DNA from 2 places in the Ureibacillus sp. GCM10028918 genome. Region 1 is predicted to be linked to the other one. Evidence: predicted binding sites of a transcription regulator. Region 1 holds the regulator's gene; the other holds the start of a gene.
The links. The regulator Rex, encoded in region 1, represses fermentation and respiration genes when NADH is low (regulators of the CRP and FNR family bind a similar motif). The targets are predictions, from matches to a motif close to TTGTGAAATATTTCACAA.
Positions count from the first base shown of each region.

Region 2: ACFQU5_RS08480 (DUF1641 domain-containing protein) is a predicted target of Rex. The motif match lies at 1,917-1,934, and genes of this name have one in related genera.

Region 1 is NZ_JBHTFK010000035.1:43,993-47,415, forward strand. It holds gene ACFQU5_RS16935 (CPBP family intramembrane glutamic endopeptidase) at 1-679, shown strand, start outside; gene tatC (twin-arginine translocase subunit TatC) at 738-1,565, opposite strand; gene ACFQU5_RS16945 (twin-arginine translocase TatA/TatE family subunit) at 1,585-1,809, opposite strand; gene ACFQU5_RS16950 (redox-sensing transcriptional repressor Rex) at 1,891-2,523, opposite strand; gene ACFQU5_RS16955 (ABC-F family ATP-binding cassette domain-containing protein) at 2,778-3,423, shown strand, end outside.
Region 2 is NZ_JBHTFK010000006.1:90,881-94,303, reverse strand. It holds gene ACFQU5_RS08490 (MFS transporter) at 1-167, shown strand, start outside; gene ACFQU5_RS08485 (NAD(P)/FAD-dependent oxidoreductase) at 220-1,404, opposite strand; gene ACFQU5_RS08480 (DUF1641 domain-containing protein) at 1,443-1,865, opposite strand; gene ACFQU5_RS08475 (isoprenylcysteine carboxyl methyltransferase family protein) at 2,307-2,870, opposite strand; gene ACFQU5_RS08470 (type III polyketide synthase) at 2,873-3,423, opposite strand, start outside.

The DNA of each region.
Region 1 (3,423 bases):
AACCGCCTTTTATGTTTTAATCACTTACATAGCAATGCAATTATCTGGCTTCCTATTAAGAATTCCACCTCTCAAGTCATTCTTCCTGCAATATTTTCCGCAAGATGGAAATCAAGAGGTTGCTTTGGCAGGATGGTGGTCTACAATCTCTTTTGCAATTGCATTCTTAGTTTGTATATTCTTAATCTCTCAAAATAAGAACTTCTGGAATATATTTAAAGGAGAAAAAGCTTCTATTCCTGTATCAATCGGTTGGGGCGTTATTGGGTTTTTCTTAGTATTTCTTGGTCAAACGATAGGAGCTATGATTGAGTACGGACTCGGTATTCAAAACGGTTCGGCGAATACTGAATCCATTATTCAAATTACTGAAATTGCCCCTATTATGATTTTAGCTACAGTAGTTTTAGGGCCTATACTAGAAGAATTTGTTTTCCGCCGCGTCGTCTTTGGTTCTATTGTCCAAACACAAAATTTCTGGGTTGCCGGTCTAATCAGTTCTATCATTTTTGCTCTGATTCATCTAGACTTTACACACATCATTTTATATACGATTAGTGGGTTTATTTTTGCATTTTTATACTATAAAACACGTCGTTTACTTACTTCAATCATTGCCCATATGCTGTTAAATGGTTTTGTGACAATTGTTCAGATGAACGCTCACTTATTTCAATAGTTAAGATAAGAAAAAGCCTATTTTCAAAAGAGTTCTCTTTCGAAAATAGGCTTTATTATTATTGTTTATTTGTCATTTCTTCGATTTGACGGCGTTGCTCAGCCAATAAGTCTTCTACCTGGATTTTTTTAGCGATTTCCTCTTCTTCTTTCAAGCGCATTTCTTCTGCCACTAGATATTTTTTATAGCCGATCCGAGCGATTATAATACTGATTTCATATAATACAAACAATGGGATTGAAATCAAAATATATGAGATTATATCTGGCGGTGCTACTAATACCGCTATTACGAATAGCACAAAATAAGCATACTTACGGAATTTCACCATAAGCTGAGGATTTATAATTCCCAATCTCGCTAGGAACAGCATTACAACCGGTAATTCGAAGATGATGCCGAATGGGACCACTAATTTAAATAGAAATCCGAAATATTCATTAATCCCTATTGTTTGTTGAATATCAAGATCATCAGATAGCTGCATCATGAAGTTCATAACGTTTGGCAATAAAATATAATAGCCAAACGCTAGTCCAGCAACGAATAATAAAAAGGCATACGGAATGTATTTTAGCGTAGCTTTTCGCTCGGTTTCATGCAGCCCAGGTGTGATAAAGGCCCAAAGCTGGTACAGAATGATCGGCGAAGTAATAATCAGCGCGACAATGAATGTAACTTCCAAATACACAGTAAGTGGGTCACCTACATTGAAAGCGTTTAAAGTAAATTGCTCTGCTTGTTCGCTTAACTGAATATATTTAATAATCGGCTTTGCAAAATAAAAGCTCACAATTAAGGACAGAATAAAGAAAATGGCACAAATGAATAGACGTTTTCTTAATTCTTCTATATGTTCAATAACAGTGAGTTCTTTTGGATTCATTGAAATAGACATCCTTAACTTACTTGTTTTCTTTTTCTAGATCTTTTTGCTCGATGACATTGGCGCTCTTTTTCTTGTCCTCTTCATCATCCAATAACCCACTAGTTCCCTTTTTGAACTCACGTAATGTTGTTCCCATCGCTCTACCTAGTTCAGGCAGTTTCTTTGGTCCAAAAACTAATAGGGCTACTACACAAATAATAACTACGGCAAATGGTGAAATTGCATTTAAATGCACAACCATTGTAGCCACCTCCTCTATTATATGTACATTTTATCTCATCTTGTCGGAATTTGCTAATGGATAAATTTTAAATACTTTGTGTCAATCACTATTGCGTATTAAATAGATTAACGCTTCTAGTTCAACGGATAAATCAATATTCATCATCTTCATGGAATCAGGAACATTTAACCTTACTGGCGTAAAGTTCAATATTCCCTTTGCATCAATTTCAACTAAGCGATCTGCCATGATTTGTGCAGAACGACTAGATACCGTTAATATAGCTAATTCCGCGTTGAATTCATGATACATTTCCTCTAACCGATCTGGATGATATACAGGTATCCCATTAACCTCCATACCATCGTGTGGTGCTTTTGAGTCAAATGCCACTACGATTCTTGTATTGTGATTTTTGTGGAAGTTGTATTTTAAAAATGCGTTTCCCAAGTTCCCCACACCAATTAACGCAACATTTGCTCCTTCATCTTGATCAAGCGTTTGTCTAAAAAACTCAAGCAAATAAAGTACGTCATACCCATATCCCTTTTTACCAAGCGCACCAAAATAAGAAAAGTCCCTTCGAATTGTTGCCGAATCAATTTTCATGGCTTCACTCAATTCTTGTGATGAAATTCTCCTCTTTCCTTCATTGGCAAAGTTTTGCAAAAAACGATAATAGAGTGGAAGTCTTTTTGTAGTTGCTTGAGGAATTTTCATGTCTTGCTTCACACATTATCCCCCAATCTATTTCTCAAACTGACTGTTTTACCTGATCTGTATAAGTGATTATTATCTACATACTAAATTTATATCCTTATCTCTCGGAACTCAATATTCCTTTGTGCAGGTTCAATGAAACGCTTGTGAAATTAATATAATTCAAAATCGTTTTCATCTTACTAAACATGCAGAAATAAGTAAAGCATCCGCATTGCGCAAGGAATCTTCATCTATTACACTAAAGATAGAACTGAGGTGTAGTAATGATTGTTTTACAAGTAAATCAATTATATAAATCTTTTGTAACAGATGAAATACTTAGTGGTGTAAAATTAGAAGTTCAACATAGAGATCGAGTTGCGTTAGTAGGGCGTAACGGTGCAGGAAAATCGACATTACTCAAAATTATCGCTGGTCAAATGTCTTATGACTCTGGAGAAATTATCATTCCAAAAGACGTGAAAATTGGCTACTTAGAGCAACACGCAGGGCTCGAGTCAAACTTATCGATCTGGGACGAAATGATGACAATATTCGACTCATTGCGTAATCAAGAAAAAAAATTACGTACTCTTGAACAACGTATGGCTGATCCTGCAGTTTACGAGAATGCTGAAAACTATTCACGCGTAATGGCGGAGTACGATCAATTACAGCATGACTTTAAGGATGCTGGAGGGTACCAATATGAAGCAGATACACGTTCGGTGCTTCACGGCATGCAATTTTTCCCGGAGGATTACGAAAAACCGATTCTCTCCCTTTCCGGTGGCCAAAGAACCCGATTAGCATTAGCAAAGCTTCTACTAAGTAAGCCCGATTTATTAATACTGGACGAGCCTACCAACCATCTTGATATCGAAACATTGAGCTGGTTGGAAAGCTATCTAAAAGGGTATGAAGGAGCAA
Region 2 (3,423 bases), on a different contig from region 1:
CAATGATTTCTACTTCCGTTATGCCATTAGGAATGATCATTTTTGGACCGCTTGCAGATATTGTTGCCATTGAATGGCTATTAATCGGAACGGGAATTTTACTATTTATGCTCGGTTTTGTCTTACTAGGAAATAAAGTATTGATTGAAGCAGGAAAACCATTATGAAATAAATAAAAAGAAGATTTTGGACTTGAGCCAAAATCTTCTTTTTTAAGTATTAATAAGCTAAGCCGAATAAGGCTTTGATATGTGTTAAATAACGAATATGACTTGCTTCTTTCATTAATGACGCTGGAAGACCTTTTAAAGGGATGTTGTTGCTTCCAACAGTAGCTACACCGTCTTTGCGTCCAAGACTAGCAAGTGTACCAGAGTTGACAGGGCTAAATACTTCAAGTTTTTGACCTTCAAGTGTTGCGTAGAGGTTAAACCCTGCAGTTTCCCCCATTTGCCATGCTACTTGAGCAGTAGGTGCAAATAATGGGCGACCACCATCAGCAGGAAGTGCAACAGAAGCATCTCCAACGACAAATACTTCTGGGTGAGACTTAGAACGTAAATATTCGTCAATAACCGCTTTGCCGCGGTCACATTCAAGTCCTGATTCTTGAACTAAAGGAAGTGCAGCTACTCCACCAGTCCAGATGAATGTGTTTGATTCGATTGTAGAGCCGTCTTTTAAAGAAATTTTGTTTCCTTCTACACCTGTAACAGGAAGCCCAGTTAAGAATTCGACTCCACGTTTCGTTAAGCTATCTGTAGCGCGTGCAATTAGGTCGTCAGGAAGAACAGGTAAGATTTTAGGACCAGCTTCAACAAGTTTGATGCTTAATTCTTTGAAGTCAATGCCGTATTTATTAGCAATTTTAGGGAAGTTGTCCACGATTTCGCCAACTAGTTCAACACCAGTTAAACCGCCTCCACCAATAACGATCGTTGCATCTGCAGGATTTTTTGACTTTGCATAAGCAGCAATTTTACTTTCGATGTGATGATTGATACGATTCGCATCTTCAACGGATTTCAAGACCATACTATTTTCTTCAAGGCCTGGAATGCCGAAGAAACCAGTTTGACTACCAAGAGCTACTACAAGATTGTCATATTCCATTACAGATCCATCAACCATATGAACTTCTTTATTATCTACCGAGAATGACTTCACTTCATTTACAACTATGTTTATATCTTTATCTTTAAATAGTTTTGTTAAAGGGAAAGAAATTGCACGTTCTGTAGTAGTACCACCTGCAAGTCGGTGTAATTCAGTAATCAGTTGGTGAGTCGGATATTTATTCACCACTGTTACATTCGCTTCTTCTTTACTTACATATTTACGCAATGTTAGAGCAGTTAATAAACCACCATAACCTGCACCTAAGATGACGATTTCTTTTGCCATGATAAATCCTCCGTCCATACTAGTTAAATATAAGAAAACTATTCTTGAGTTTTACGTTCTGCTTGGATTTCTAAAAATGCATTTGCGAAGCGGAAGAGCTTTTGTGCTTCAGGATCTTTTAATAACTTTAATAGGCCGAATAAGCCAATTGATTCGTTAGTAGCTTCAGCGCGGTCTTTTGCCTCAATTGCAGTGGCAGCTAAACCTTTAACTGAACCAATAACCGGTTCTGACATCTCTTTAAGAGCACTCACAGTATCGCTTTTTAATACTTCATCCGTTGCAACTAATTGAGCTAGATCATAAGTTTTTGTTAATAGTGTTACAACTTCAGCTAGCTTTGGTAATTGTTCTACTAAAGTAGTTAGTGATTCTTGAACTTCAGGTTTTAATAATTGGTCAAGTAAATCTGTTCTTCCCGTAAGTAAGCTTTGCTGTGCTTGAGTCAATTCTTCTGACATATCCAATTCTCCTTTACATTTTGCCTCTAGTGCATTTTACTTTGAAAAAGTTTGAAGAAAATTTCACATACAGTCTTATAAATCAAATTGAAATTTAGCCAAATCTTTCATGATAGTGAAATCAATACATTATCAATAATAAACTAAATATTCTCGTAATCCTATAGTTCTTTGTTAAAAATCTAAATGTTAGTAATATGGTAGAAAATTTTTAATAAAAGAATAAATTTTTAATAGATGGGGAAGAAACCATCTAATTTTAAATGGTTCAAATTTATAAAGCTTAGTGCTTTACAACATGAATTATACGACTTAATTCTAGTAATTTCTAATAATAATTTAAGAATTGTTATTAAAAAATAAATCAACGTGTAGACAAAGTCGATATTCAACTTGTCTACACGTTTTTGGGGTGATTTTTAAACTAAAGCAAAATGAATGTTAATGCTGCTGGTCGTTTGGAAGTACCGTAGTTTCTTTCTTTCTAAACTGTTTACTATAATTTGTAGCTTCCATTAATGCTCTTTCTTCAGCAGGAATTCGGACAGCTAACATCGCAAAGTTTAGTAATGTAAAGCATATTGCCGTGAAAAAGGCTTGAAACAATAGCGGGAGCAGTAATATTTCAATACAAACTACAAGATAGTTTGGATGTCGAATCAAATGATAGGGCCCTTTTTTTACAACATTGGCTCCAGGTAAAATAATAATTTTTGTATTCCAAAATGCACCTAAGGACGCAAGGCACCATACCCTTAAACCCTGCACTAGCAGGAAGAAGATAAATAGCCATAAAAACAAAGGTGACAACGTCCGTTCGAGCAGCAATACTTCAGTAATTAAGCTAATAAAAAAACTAACATGAAGTGCAATCATAAAAGGGTAGTGTGAAGCACCAACTTCATAGGCTCCGGCAGCTAGCATTCTTTTTTCATTTCTTCTTGCAATAATCACCTCAATGATTCGCTGCAAAATAACAATAGATACAAACAATATAAAGAACATCGTTAATCCCTCCACTCAAGTAATATTGCCTCTCCGCTAAAACCAGGACCGAGGGCTAGTAATAGACCAAAAGAACCGGATTTTGATTCTCTTAGCATAAATTGCTCAAGCACATAATGGACAGTTGGAGATGACATATTGCCATGATGTTGCAATACCTCTCTTGAGATAGTGGTATGCTGTTCATTCATATCCAATGTTTCCTCATAGGCGGCTAAAACTTTCTTGCCTCCAGGGTGGGCCACTAAATAATCGATTTGTTCCTTCGAAAGATTTTGCTCTTCTAAAAAGTCAGTTATAAATGGTCCCAACCATTTGCTGATAATGGAAGGGATGTCCCTTGAGAAAATTACATGAAGACCATCATTTTTCAAGTCCCAACCCATCACGCCTTCAGAATCGGGCATCCACTTAGATGCGGTATTTATTATATAAGGCATTGGCATTTTATTTTTAATTGTTGCGTGATCACCACAAACCAAAAGACAGGAAACGCCATCTGCAAAGAGGGAGGCACCTACTAAATTACTTTTTGAAAAGTCATTTGGTTGAA